Regions from separate parts of the Pseudomonas morbosilactucae genome, predicted to be linked through region 4. Evidence: predicted binding sites of a transcription regulator. Region 4 holds the regulator's gene; each other region holds the start of a gene.
What was found. Region 4 encodes sigma-54, which starts transcription at its own class of promoters, with help from an activator protein. Its sites were predicted from a motif close to ANTGGCATNNANNTTGCTNT; they were not measured.
Positions count from the first base shown of each region.

Region 1: M1B35_RS22105 (CmpA/NrtA family ABC transporter substrate-binding protein) is a predicted target of sigma-54. The motif match lies at 2,251-2,270, and genes of this name have one in related genera.
Region 2: glnA (glutamate--ammonia ligase) is a predicted target of sigma-54. The motif match lies at 2,097-2,116, and genes of this name have one in related genera.
Region 3: M1B35_RS19250 (pilin) is a predicted target of sigma-54. The motif match lies at 1,267-1,286, and genes of this name have one in related genera.

Region 1 is NZ_JALQCX010000042.1:3,929-7,389, forward strand. It holds gene M1B35_RS22095 (nitrate/nitrite transporter) at 1-89, opposite strand, end outside; gene M1B35_RS22100 (ANTAR domain-containing response regulator) at 314-889, opposite strand; gene M1B35_RS22105 (CmpA/NrtA family ABC transporter substrate-binding protein) at 905-2,116, opposite strand; gene M1B35_RS22110 (quinone-dependent dihydroorotate dehydrogenase) at 2,363-3,382, shown strand.
Region 2 is NZ_JALQCX010000039.1:3,096-6,556, forward strand. It holds gene M1B35_RS20725 (hypothetical protein) at 42-410, opposite strand; gene glnA (glutamate--ammonia ligase) at 593-1,999, opposite strand; gene thiI (tRNA uracil 4-sulfurtransferase ThiI) at 2,331-3,461, shown strand, end outside.
Region 3 is NZ_JALQCX010000035.1:39,086-42,546, reverse strand. It holds gene M1B35_RS19255 (type II secretion system F family protein) at 1-1,058, opposite strand, end outside; gene M1B35_RS19250 (pilin) at 1,335-1,751, shown strand; gene M1B35_RS19245 (BON domain-containing protein) at 2,016-2,372, shown strand; gene M1B35_RS19240 (DUF748 domain-containing protein) at 2,586-3,461, opposite strand, start outside.
Region 4 is NZ_JALQCX010000037.1:74,038-77,498, reverse strand. It holds gene rapZ (RNase adapter RapZ) at 1-501, opposite strand, end outside; gene ptsN (PTS IIA-like nitrogen regulatory protein PtsN) at 504-968, opposite strand; gene hpf (ribosome hibernation-promoting factor, HPF/YfiA family) at 981-1,286, opposite strand; gene M1B35_RS20155 (RNA polymerase factor sigma-54) at 1,426-2,919, opposite strand; gene lptB (LPS export ABC transporter ATP-binding protein) at 3,102-3,461, opposite strand, start outside.

The DNA.
Region 1 (3,461 bases), on a different contig from region 4:
AGGTACCAGACCATGAAGCTCAGGTCGAAGTACAGAAAGGCCGCGAACAGGGTCGGGGTATGGCCGGATTTCCAGAAGCTTGAATTCATCGCGCACCTCAGCTGATAAAAGTCTCGTAGGGAGTCATGAGCTTTCAGGTGGAGCGCCTTGGCGGCCGCACCACCGGCCCCGTTCTCTGGGGCCAAAACAAAAAAAACGCCGCAACCCGATTCGCCTGGGCGAGAAGGGTGTGCGACGTCTTTGTCGTAGGTGGGGCAACCGCCGTTGGTTACCTGTGAGGTTTACTTAGCAAGAGCTGAGCCAACAGCGTTGGTTAGCCGAGCAGCTCGCTCATGGCAATGATCTGCTCCGCCACCTGGATCAGCTTCTGCTGCCGGCTCATGGCCTGGCGACGCATCAGGGTGTAGGCCTGTTCTTCGTTGCAGTCTTTCATTTTCATCAGCAGCCCCTTGGCCAGCTCGATGCGCTTGCGCTCGGCCAGTTGCTGGTCGCGGGCCTGCAGCTGGGCGCGCAGGGCCTGGTCGCTTTCGAAGCGGGCCATGGCCACGTCGAGAATGGGTTGCAGGCGGTCGGCCTGGATGCCTTCGACTATATAAGCGCTGACCCCGGACTTGATGGCTTGGCGCATGACGCCGGGGTCGTGCTCGTCGGTGAACATCACGATTGGGTGCGGTTGGTCGCGGCTGACCAGCACCACTTGTTCCAGCACATCGCGGCTGGGTGACTCGGTATCGATCAGGATCACGTCCGGACGCACCGTTTCGACTCGCGCCGGCAGGTCGATGGTCAGGCCTGACTCGTCGATCACTTCAAAACCGGCTTCCACCAAGGCGGCCTTGAGACGGCCGACTTTCTTCGCGGTGTCGTTGATCAGCAGGATACGCAACATGGTCACAGGCTCCTGTCAGCGGCTGGCGAGCAGCGGGGTGCTGTCGTTTAAAGCGTGGAGCTTGAAGCTGCGGGCATAGGCGGCGGGGTCGCTGCCGTCCCAGACCTTGCCGTCGATCAATTGGCTGCTGCGCAGGTCTTGGCTGCCCGAGGCGACGCCTACCGCCGTGGCGGCTTCCCGATACAGTGGTAATTGCTGCACCTGCCGGGCCACGGCCAGGTAATCCGGGTCCTCGCGCAACAGACCCCAGCGCCGGAACTGGGTCATGAACCACATCCCGTCGGACAGGTACGGCAGGTTCACCGCGCCGTCGTTATGAAAGCGCAGGGCGTGAGGGTCTTGCCACTGGTTGCCGAGGCCGTCGAGGTAGTGCCCGAGCAGTCGTGGCTCAATGCTCTCCAGCGGTGCATCCAGGTATTGGCTGGCACTCAGCAACTGGGCGGTGCTCCGGCGGTTTTCCTGGTTTTCTTCGATAAACCGACTGGCCTCCAGAATCGCCATCACCAAGGCTCGGGCGGTGTTGGGGTATTGCTCGACAAAGGCGCGGGTGCAGCCCAGGACCTTTTCCGGGTGATCGGGCCAGATGGCCTGGCTGGTGGCCAAAGTAAAGCCCAGCTCCTGGTTCACCGCGCTGGCGCTCCAGGGCTCGCCCACGCAAAAGCCGTCGATGCGTCCCGCTTGCAGGTGGGCGACCATTTGCGGCGGCGGCACCACCACGCTGTCGACATCCTGCAGCGGGTGAATGCCCTGGGCGGCGAGCCAGTAATACAGCCACATGGCGTGGGTGCCGGTGGGGAAGGTCTGGGCGAACGTCAGCTTTGCCCTGCTTTGGCGCACATGGCGATCCAGTGCTTCAGGACTGGTCACGTTCCGGCCCTGCAGCTCCCGGGACAGGTTGATGCTTTGGCCGTTCTGATTCAGCCCCATCAGCACGGCCATGTCGCAGGGGTTGACCCCGCCGATGCCCAGGTGCACCGCGTAGATCAGGCCGTACAGGCTGTGTGCGGCGTCCAGTTCACCGCTCACCAGTTTGTCCCGCAGGGTGGCCCACGAGGCCTGGCGCTTGAGGTTCAGGGTCAGGCCGTAAGGCTGGGCGAACCCCTGAGTTGCGGCGACCACCACCGAGGCGCAGTCGCTCAGGGCCATGAAACCGAGATTGATCTCGGTCTTTTCCGGGGCATCGCTGCCATTGACCCAAGCCAGTGGGCTGACGGGTAGTTCATTCATGGGGTAGGCACCTTGCAAAAAAAAGCGCCGCAGCCGGGCATTGGGTAATCCCAAGCCGGTGACGACGCCATTGTCCTCTTTCGTACAGCGAGAGACTCATGCCGTCGTTGGCATGAGTGTTGATGAGCAAGGTTGGTGCAAGGCATATGCCATTCAACGCTGATTTCACCCGGCGCCTCGCCTGGAGCCCTCGGGCCCGGCTATAATCGCCGCCTCATTTCGCCGCCTACCGAGTCAATCCCGCCCATGTATACCCTGGCCCGCCAGCTGTTGTTCAAACTCTCCCCGGAAACTTCCCACGACCTGTCCCTGGACCTGATCGGTGCGGGCGGGCGCCTGGGGCTTAACGGTTTGCTGTGCAAGGCGCCGGCGCAGGTGCCGGTGAAGGTCATGGGCCTGGAGTTTCCCAACCCGGTGGGCTTGGCGGCCGGCCTGGACAAGAACGGTGCGGCCATCGACGGTTTCGCCCAGTTGGGTTTCGGCTTTGTCGAGATCGGCACCATCACCCCGCGTCCGCAGCCGGGCAACCCCAAGCCGCGGATTTTCCGCTTGCCCCAGGCTGAAGCCATCATCAACCGCATGGGCTTCAACAACCTCGGTGTGGATCACTTGCTGGCCCGTGTTGCCGCCGCCAAATACAAGGGCGTGCTGGGGATCAACATCGGCAAGAACTTCGACACGCCGGTGGAGCGTGCAGTGGACGACTACCTGATCTGCCTGGACAAGGTCTATGCCCACGCCAGTTACGTGACGGTCAACGTCAGCTCGCCCAACACCCCGGGCCTGCGCAGCCTGCAGTTCGGTGAGTCGCTGAAGCAATTGCTGGCGGCCTTGAGCGAGCGGCAGAAGGTCCTGGCCCTGCAACATGGCAAACACGTGCCCCTGGCGATCAAGATCGCCCCGGACATGACCGATGAAGAAACCGTTCAAGTGGCCCAGGCCCTGATCGAAACCGGCATGGACGCGGTCATTGCCACCAACACCACGTTGAGCCGGGTGGGCGTCGAAGGCATGGAGCATGGTGACGAGGCGGGCGGCCTGTCCGGCGCGCCGGTGCGCGACAAAAGCACCCACACGGTCAAGGTCCTGGCGGCGGAGCTGGGCGGGCGTTTGCCGATCATTGCCGTGGGCGGCATCACCGAAGGCAAGCACGCGGCTGAGAAGATCGCCGCCGGTGCCAGCCTGGTGCAGCTGTATTCGGGTTTTATCTACAAGGGCCCGGCGCTGATTCGCGAGTCGGTGGACGCCATTGCGGCGATGCGCTGAGGCTCGGAAGGGCGGCTTGAATCGCAGGCATTAAAAAGGGCTCCTTGAAGGAGCCCCTGGGCCGAAGCCCGCCGCCCGG
Region 2 (3,461 bases), on a different contig from region 4:
ACGGCGTTGAAAAAGGCTCCGGTTCCTGTGCTTGCCCGGCTTTATCGGCGACGGGCCCGCTGCAGATGGAATACCTCGGGCTCGCTCTGTTGCACGACCTGCTCACCCTCCAGTACCTGCACCTCCAGGCTATGCCGGCCGCGGTCGACATCCACCAACGACAGGTGGGTCTGCTGGCTGGGGCGGGTGTAAGGCCGGCCATCGAGCAGCAGGCGCAGGCGGTGCTCGGGGCGCAGTGCGGGGTGCAGTTTGATATCGACGCTGACGCGGCCGTTGTTGGCGCGCAGGGTCGTGGGCAGGTTGCGTATCTCCAGTACGGAATACACAGGGTCGGCGGCGTCTACGTGGCGGTGGCTCTCGGCGCTGGCCGGCAAGCTGGCCAGCATCAGGCAAAAAAGATAAATGCGCATGGAAGGTCGGTCTCTGGCTGTGCAGCCGTCATCTCTTGTTTGGGTGCGGATTGACCATAGAGTAGCGACAAGGCTCGGGGCGGCAGCCTTAACCTTTGCTCACACAATGGGTGAAAATCGCCCATAAAAAAGGCCTCCCGAAGGAGGCCTCTCGTTACGCCGCTTGCGCGAGCGCGACTGGATTAGCAGCTGTAGTACAGCTCGTATTCCAGTGGGTGTACGAAGGTGCGTACTTTGATTTCTTCTTCGCTTTTCAGTTCGATGTAAGCATCGATGAAGTCGTCGCTGAAAACGCCGCCTTTGGTCAGGAACGCACGACCTTTGTCCAGCTCTTCCAGGGCTTCTTTCAGGCTGCCGCAAACTTGTGGAATCTCTTTGGCCTCTTCAGGCGGCAGGTCATACAGGTTTTTGTCAGCAGCGTCGCCAGGGTGGATCTTGTTCTGGATGCCGTCCAGGCCAGCCATCAGCAGTGCAGCGAAGCCCAGGTACGGGTTGGCTGCTGGATCCGGGAAGCGAGCTTCGATACGGCGAGCGCGTGGGCTGGACACGTAAGGAATACGGATCGAGGCGGAACGGTTACGGGCCGAGTAGGCCAGCATCACTGGAGCTTCGAAACCTGGGACCAGACGCTTGTAGGAGTTGGTCGACGGGTTGGTGAAGCCGTTCAGGGCCTTACCGTGCTTGATGATGCCGCCGATGAAGTACAGGGCGGTGTCGGACAGGCCGGCATAGCCTTCGCCAGCGAAGGTGTTCTTGCCATCTTTGGCGATGGACAGGTGAACGTGCATACCCGAGCCGTTATCGCCGTACAGAGGCTTAGGCATGAAGGTTGCGGTGCGGCCGTAAGCGTCAGCCACGTTGTGTACGCAGTACTTCAGGGTCTGAACTTCGTCAGCCTTGGCTACCAGGGTGTTGAACTTCACGCCGATTTCGTTCTGGCCGGCAGTCGCCACTTCGTGGTGGTGAACTTCGATGACCAGGCCCATTTCTTCCATGGCGTTGCACATGGAGGTACGGATTTCGTGGTCGTGGTCGAACGGCGGAACTGGGAAGTAGCCGCCTTTGACGCCTGGACGGTGGCCTTTGTTGCCGCCTTCCACGTCCTGGTCGGACATCCACGAGCCTTGCTCGGAGAAGATTTTGAACATGGAGCCAGAGATGTCGGACTTGAACTTCACTTCGTCGAAGATGAAGAACTCAGGCTCTGGACCTACAAATACGGTGTCACCGATACCGGTGGACTTCAGGTATTCCTCGGCACGCTTGGCGATCGCACGTGGGTCGCGGTCGTAGCCTTGCATGGTCGAAGGCTCGATCACGTCGCAAACCAGGATCAGGGTCGGCTCTTCGGTGAACGGGTCCAGCACGGCAGTGCTGTCGTCCGGCATCAGGATCATGTCGGAGGCTTCGATGCCTTTCCAGCCAGCGATGGAGGAACCGTCGAACATTTTGCCTTCTTCGAAGAAGGCGTCATCCAGCGCGTCGCGAGCCGGCATGGTCACGTGGTGCTGAGTGCCTTTGGTATCCGTGAAGCGCAGATCAATCCACTTGACGTCATGATCTTTGATGAGTTGAACCGACTTCGACATATGTCCTCCGGGGTGGCTTCGGGCTAAGTAGTGGAGTGCCCTTAGAATGTGGGTGATGCCGGCGCGAATACTCTGCCAAGGCAACCTGCCTCACAAGGGAGCAAATTGCATGCCAGTGCCCCGAGTTGGGTTTTTTGCCCCAAATCCACGCATATAAAGGCTAATTGGCCTGGATTTGGATTTTTAGCGCACCGCAATGTGGCGCTGGATTCTGAAAATGACCTGTTTTGGTGCGACTAAAACCAACTGCACATTAACTGGTTAAACCTTGAGCAATTTCCGCTATAATCCGCGCCCCCCTTTTTCGGCTGGCCCTGCGCGCGCTGTTTTCATGAAACTAATAGTTAAAGTTTTCCCGGAAATCACCATTAAGAGCCGCCCGGTACGGATGCGTTTCATCCGCCAGTTGGCCAAAAACATCCGTGCCGTGCTCCGCGATCTGGACCCGGCTGTGGTGGTCAATGGTGTGTGGGACAACCTTGAATTGGAAACCGCCCTCAGTGACCCCAAAGCCTTGAAGGAGCTGACTGAGCGCCTGACGTGCATGCCGGGTATCGCGCATTTCCTGCAGGTCGACGAGTACCTGCTGGGCGACTTCGACGACGTCGTTGCCAAGTGCAAGCAGCACTTCGGCGATGCCTTGCCCGGGAAGATTTTTTCCGTGCGTTGCAAGCGCGCCGGCAAGCACGAATTCAGCTCCATGGACGTGGAAAAATACGTCGGCAGCCAGCTGCGTCGTCAGTGCGGCGCCGCCGGGATTTCCTTGAAAGACCCGGAAATCGAAGTGCGTATGGAAATTCGCGACCAACGGTTGTTCGTGATCCATAGCCAGCACAACGGCCTGGGCGGCTACCCGCTGGGTGCCCTGGAACAGACCCTGGTGTTGATGTCCGGCGGTTTCGATTCCACGGTGGCGGCCTACCAGATCATGCGCCGCGGCCTGATGAGCCACTTCTGCTTCTTCAACCTGGGCGGGCGTGCCCACGAATTGGGCGTGATGGAAGTCGCGCACTATATATGGAAGAAGTACGGCAGCTCCCAGCGCGTGCTGTTTGTCAGCGTGCCGTTCGAGGAAGTCCTGGGGGAAATCCTCGGTAAAGTCGACAACAGTCATATGGGCGTCATTTTGAAGCGTATGATGTTGCGCGCGGCGTCCCGAATCGCCGATCGCCTGGAGATCGACGCGCTGGTGACCGGCGAGGCGATTTCCCAGGTGTCGAGCCAGACGCTGCCCAACCTGTCGGTGATCGACTGTGTGACCGAGAAGCTGGTATTGCGCCCGCTGATCGCCAGCCACAAGCAGGACATCATCGACCTAGCGCAGGAAATCGGCACCGCCGACTTCGCCAAGCACATGCCCGAGTATTGCGGGGTCATCTCGGTGAACCCCAAGACCCACGCCAAGCGTCCGCGTGTGGAGCATGAAGAGAAAGAATTCGACATGGCGATTCTGGAGCGTGCG
Region 3 (3,461 bases), on a different contig from region 4:
AGCATCTGCTCCAGGGTTCCGGATTCTTCGCCGATGGCCGTCATCTGGATGGCCATGCCGGGAAATACACCGCTGCTGCGCATGGCGAAGTTCAACTGCATGCCGTTGGCGACGTTCTGCCCGATGCGTTCGATGGCCTGCTGGAACACGTGGTTGCCGCTGGCTTGGGCCACCGCGCTCAAGGCCTGCAGCAAGGGCACGCCGGCGGCAAAGGTGGTGGCCAGGGTACGCGCATAACGGGCCACCGCAGACTTGTACAGCAAGGTGCCCAGCAGAGGCAATTTAAGCAGGCCGCTGTCCAGGGCATCACGCAGGCGTTTTGAGCGTCTGTGGGCATGGCGCAGGCCCAGCAGGGTACCCAGGCCGCCGAGAGCCAGCATCCACCAGCCGTGCTGCATGAGCTGCGAGAGTGCGATGACCCATTGAGTAAAGGCCGGCAGCGGGGCGTTGATGCCCGCGAACAGGCTCTGGAATTGCGGTACAACCTTGACCAGCAGAATGGCGCTGACGACCGCCGCCACGGCGACTACCGCCAATGGGTAGATCAGACTTTTCTTGACCCTGGCCTTGAGGTTCTCGCTCTTCTCCTTATAGGTGGCCACGCGCTCCAGCAGGGTATCCAGGGCGCCGGCCTGCTCACCGGCCTCCACCAGGTTGCAGTACAACTCGTCGAAGCAGCGTGGGTGTTTGCGCAATGCCGCGGCCAGGCTGTTGCCGGCTTCGATGTCTCGCTTGAGGGCCAGCACTAGAGGGCGCATGCCCGGCGTGTCCAGGCCTTCAGCGATGATGTCGAAGGCCTGCAGCAGCGGCACCCCGGCTTTCATCATGCTGGCCAGTTGGCGGGTGAACAGCGCTATGTCCCGGGCCTTGATCCTGTGCGATGGACGCAGCAGCGGTGCGGATTTGCGCCGGACCCGGTGGGGGGTGATGCCCTGTTGGCGCAGCTTGGCCCTGACCAGGGCTGGAGTCTGGGCACTCAACTCGCCGGCGAGGGGGCTACCGCTGCGGTCGCTGCCTTGCCAGGTGTACACACTGATTCTTGCCGTTCTTGGCGTCATGGTTCGGTCCTGTGTAAAGCCGTGCTCGTCCGTGAGCGCGGGGTGGCGAGCGTGTTTGGCAGACCGCCCGGCGATTGCTTTAAAGCGTAGTTGCAGGCGCCCCCGGAACGGCGCAGCGGGGTGACGGAAATTGTCAGTTTGTGCGAATCCTTGCGTGACACGGCGTCCTTAGAAAACCGTGAAAGCCTTGTTTTACGTGGCTTTCATGGCTGGCACAGGCCGTGCTTTGGCCCCCATGCAACTCATAAAACCTTTGTTTAGGCATGGAGCCTGTCTATGAAGCGTCAGTACGGTTTTACCCTGATCGAGCTACTGGTCGTGGTGGCCATTATCGGCATCCTGGCAACGGTGGCCCTGCCGCTGTATTCCAAGTACCAGGCCCGGGCCAAGGTGATGGCGGCCCTGGCTGAAGCCTCGGCCCTGAAGGTCCACTTTGAGGATGTACTCAACCAGGGCGTCGATCCGACCCTGGAACTGCTGGGCGCTATGGCCCAGAGCGCGAACTGCCTGATGACCGCGACGGGAGCGGCGAGCAGTGGAGAGGGGACGATTGCCTGCACCCTGCTCAATGCCCCAAGCCCGGTATTGAACAAGACCCTGACCCTTACCCGCTCGCCGGTGACGGGGTGGGCCTGTGCCACCTCAGTCGCCGTGGATTACGTGCCCAAGGGCTGCAGCGCAGAGAGTGCTTGAAGGCTTTTCAGTCTTGAGGTTCGACCGATAAAAGGTGGCGCCGCCACAGCGGCTCCACCAGCCCTCGGAGAAACCGCAACTTGCATGCAGATTGGCAGCCGGTCATGCAAATTGCATGATTCCGATTTTTTGTGTTTTTTTTAAGTTATTGATTTATATGTATTTTTATAGCGATCAAAAGTTGGCACAGCGCCTGCAATATCCCTAGTAACCCTGAAGCCAGGACAACGGCTCAGGCTTTCTAAAAGAACAGGAGTTACTCGTATGAAGAAGTTCGCTATCGCTGCCGCAACTGCTACCGCTCTGACCCTGACCATGGCCAACGCAGCATTTGCGCAGACCACTCAACACACTCAGTCACCTATGGTTGTAGCTGCTGGTGAAGTCGACAAGGCCAAAGAGGCGACCTCTGACACCTGGATCACCACCAAAGTGAAAAGCGACCTGGTTACCGAGAAAGGCATTCCTGGTACCGACATCAAGGTAGAGACCAACAAAGGCGTTGTGTCGCTGTCGTCCACTGTTGCGGTCACCGATGCCCAGAAAGCCACCGCTGTTGCGATCACCAAGAAAATCAAAGGCGTTAAAGCGGTTTCCGCTGACGGCCTGAAAGCCGAGTAAGGCGCACGCTTCTTGCCTGGACAGGGAGAGGTCGCGGTAGGCAATACCGGCCTACCGCTTCTCTAAGGTTCATGCGAAGACCACAAGGATGTGGTCATTACAGGCCCCGGCACCATGTGCCGGGGCCTGTTCTATTGGCGTCGGAAAAGTCCGGGGCCGGCTGGCTGGTCGCTTAGGGTTACGTCGCTCTTAGGTTTAATGAGCGTCCCGGTTTTACTCAGCGTCCAAATGCAACGGGGTCACGACGCGACCATCACTTTCCGCTTGCCCCAGGTTGGCGTCGATGAAGTACACACGGTCGTCCGCGAGTTGGCCTTTATCCACCAGGAAGTCCTTGATGCTGCTGGCCCGCTCTTGGCCCAGTTGGCGCAACAGCACGTCGCTGGAACTCCAGAACTGAATCACCCCTTCGCGCAGTTTGGCGCTGCGTTCGTCGCGGCCCAGTTGAGCCCATTCGGCCGGCGGTTGCTGCTTCAGGCGGGTGCGGTAGATGCCTTCCAGCAGCGGCGCTTTTTCATTCTCCGGCACTTGCAGCAGGGATGCCTGCGCCGGGACTTTATCGCCACGACGCTGGAGCATCTTGTAGTAGTTGTACTGGTACTCACGCTCAAGGCGTTGTTCGGCGATAAACGGGCCGTCGCTGCTTTGCGCGCTGGTGCCTTCGATCTCCAGGCGCAGGGTCGGCCGTTCCTTCAGGGCTTTGGACAAGGTGGTCAGCGCCGACTCGGACTCTTTACTCAACTCGCTGGAACCCGGGGCGAAGGACACGTTGCCGAGGTCTTGCGCACCGCCCCCGCCGATCAGCCCGCCAATGAACTTGAACGGTGCCTGGGCTGCCCGCAGGACCAGGTTGCGCAGGGTCTGCCAGACGATCGGCATGACGCTGAACTGCGGGTTATTGAGGTCGCCGGAAATCGGCAGCTCGATGGAAATCTTGCCATCGGTGTCCTTGAGCAGCGCCACTGCCAGGCGGATCGGCAGGTCCACCGCATCGGGGCTGTCGACCTTCTCACCCAGTTGCAGTTGTTCCACCACCAGCTTGTTTTCAGCTTTGAGCTGGCCCTTGGTGATCATGTAGTGCAGGTCGAG
Region 4 (3,461 bases):
GAACGCCGTGCCCGGTTCAGGCTGGTTCAACAGGCGCAACTTGATGGTGTCGCGCAGTTGGTACAGGTTCAGGTTGGTGGTGTTGACCTTGAGGTCGGCCAGATCGACGATCGGCCCGAGCAATTGGGTTTCGTCGTGAATGGCCTCCGCCAGGGAGCGATTAGCGCTGCTGAGCGGATGGCGCCGGCGGGTTTCCGAGAAGCGCTTGAGCAGGGTTTCCTCGTCGGCGTCCAGGTACAGCACATCGCACTGGATGTGCCGGGCACGGACTTCTTCCAGGAGCTCGGGGAAGCGCGACAAGTGGCTGGGCAGGTTGCGTGCGTCAATGGACACCGCCACCAGCGGTTGTGCCAGCTCGGTGTGGATCAACGCACGCTCGGCCAGTTCGGGCAGCAACCCGGCGGGCAAGTTGTCGATGCAGTAGTAACCGTGGTCCTCAAGAACATCGAGGGCGGTGCTTTTACCCGAGCCGGAACGGCCGCTGACGATGATCAAACGCATGGCTAGTGACCGTTCTGTTCGTCCAGGACAACCTGATACAGGGCTTCATTGCTGGAGGCGCTGCGCAGCCGGTCACGCACTTCCTTGCGATCCAGCATGCTGGCGATCTGCCGGAGCAGTTCCAAGTGAGCATCGGTGGCCGCTTCCGGGACCAGCAATACGAACAGCAGGTCGACCGGAGCGCCATCAATGGCGTCGAAATCGATAGGGGCGTCCAGGTGCATCAAGGCGCTGATAGGCGACGCGCACCCTTTTAGACGGCAGTGAGGAATAGCGATGCCGTTGCCAAAACCCGTAGAACCGAGTTTTTCACGGGCAATCAGGCTCTCGAAGACATCCTGCATCTCCAGATCAGGCACTTCGCGGCTGATCAGGTTGGCAATTTGTTCGAGGGCGCGTTTTTTACTGCCGCCCGGCACGTTCACGAGGGAACGGCCGGGGGTCAGGATGCTTTCAAGTCGGATCATGGGAGGGGAGTGTTAGCGACCCGTGCCTTGGAGAAGGTGGAGTTGCTTTTCCTTATGCTTTTTCAGTTGGCGGTCGAGCTTGTCCGTGAGCAGGTCAATCGCAGCATACATATCGTCATGTTCTGCATTGGCGACAACCTCCCCACCGTGGATGTGCAGCGTGGCTTCGATTTTCTGTTTCAGTTTCTCGACAGCCATCGTTACCTGCACATTGGTAATCTTGTCAAAGTGGCGCTCCAGTCGGTCGAGTTTTTCGCCGATATAAGCGCGCAGGGGTTCGGTCACTTCCAGTTGGTGTCCACTGATGTTGACTTGCATACAGCTTCTCCTTCGTTGCCAGTGCATAAGGCGGCAGGCTGGGTTGCCTGCCACTTAGGTTGTGTCCGAAATCATCCTTGCCTGATTGCTGCTCGGTTGCTTTCGAACACACCCTGGAACGCTGTGGCTAGCCCGGCGACTACATCAACCGCTTCCGTTCGCTGGAAGGCGCGATCCCAAGGGATTCGCGGTACTTGGCGACGGTACGACGGGCTACCTGAATGCCTTGTGCCTCCAGTAAACCAGCGATCTTGCTGTCACTCAACGGCTTTTTCTGATTTTCCGCAGCGACCAGTTTTTTGATGATCGCGCGGATCGCCGTGGACGAGCATTCGCCGCCTTCGGAGGTGCTGACGTGGCTGGAGAAAAAGTATTTCAGTTCATATATGCCCCGTGGGGTATGCATGAATTTTTGCGTGGTCACCCGGGAAATGGTCGATTCGTGCATGCCCACCGCCTCAGCGATATCGTGCAGGACCAACGGCTTCATCGCTTCGTCACCGTACTCGAGGAAGCCCCGCTGGTGTTCGACGATCTGGGTGGCGACCTTCATCAGGGTTTCGTTGCGGCTTTGCAGGCTCTTGATGAACCAGCGCGCTTCCTGCAGTTGGTTGCGCATGAAGGTGTTGTCGGCGCTGGTGTCGGCGCGGCGGACAAAACCAGCGTATTGCGCATTCACTCGCAGGCGCGGTACGGATTCCTGATTGAGCTCTACCAGCCAGCGCTCGTTGTCCTTGCGCACAATAACGTCGGGCACAACGTATTCGGCTTCGCTGGACTCGATTTGCGAGCCCGGGCGCGGGTTGAGGCTCTGTACCAGTTCGATGACTTGGCGCAGCTCGTCTTCCTTGAGCTTCATGCGCCGCATCAGTTGGCTGTAGTCGCGGCTGCCCAGCAGGTCAATGTAGTCGGTGACCAGGCGCTGGGCTTCGGCCAGCCATGGGGTCTTGGCCGGCAGTTGACGCAATTGCAGGAGCAGGCATTCGCCTAGGTTGCGGGCGCCGATGCCGGCCGGTTCGAATTGCTGGATGCGGTGCAGGACGGCTTCGATCTCGTCCAGTTCGATGTCCAGTTCCGGATCGAAGGCGTCGAGGATCTCCTCGAGGGTTTCATCCAGGTAGCCCTGATTGTTGATGCAATCGATCAGGGTCACGGCGATCAGGCGATCGGTGTCCGACATCGGGGCCAGGTTCAATTGCCAGAGCAGATGGCTCTGCAGGCTTTCGCCGGCGGAGGTACGGGTGGTGAAGTCCCACTCGTCGTCATCGTTGCTCGGCAGGCTGCTGGCGCTGGTCTGGTAGACGTCTTCCCAGGCAGTGTCGACGGGCAGCTCGTTGGGGATGCGCTCGTTCCATTCGCCTTCCTCGAGGTTGTCCACCGTGGGGGCGGTTTCCTGGTAGGAGGGTTCCTGGATGTCGGTGTTGGGTTTCTGCTCGGCGTTGTCGGCCAATGGGTCGCTGTTATCGAAGTCGTCGCCTTCTTCCTGGCGTTCGAGCATCGGATTGGACTCCAGGGCCTCCTGGATTTCCTGTTGCAGGTCCAGGGTCGACAATTGGAGCAGGCGGATGGCCTGTTGCAGCTGCGGTGTCATCGTCAGCTGCTGGCCCATTCTCAGGACTAGCGATGGTTTCATGGCAGGGGCTTAACACCTTATTCGCCGGCGCACATGCGCCATCCACTACAGGGCGCCGAGGCGCCAAACATAAGCAAATTATATGCCTGAAACTGAAGTGTTTGCCTAGAGCGCTGTAACAATAAAAATTGCAGGATTTTATTGCTTGCGGCGCCCCGGCGACTGGCCAAACACCTCAGTGCTTACAGGCGGAACTCATGGCCCAGGTAGACTTCCTTGACCAATTCATTGGCCAGGATGGTCTCGGAGTCGCCTTCGGCAATCAGCTGGCCGTCGTTGACGATGTAAGCGGTTTCGCAGATATCCAGGGTTTCACGGACGTTATGGTCGGTGATCAGCACACCAATGCCCTTGGCCTTGAGGTGATGAATGATCTGCTTGATGTCGCCGACCGAGATCGGGTCGACACCGGCGAAGGGTTCGTCCAGCAGGATGAACTTTGGTGCGGTAGCCAGGGCGCGAGCAATTTCCACACGGCGGCGTTCACCACCGGACAGGCTCATGCCCAGGTTGTCGCGGATGTGGTTGATGTGGAATTCCTG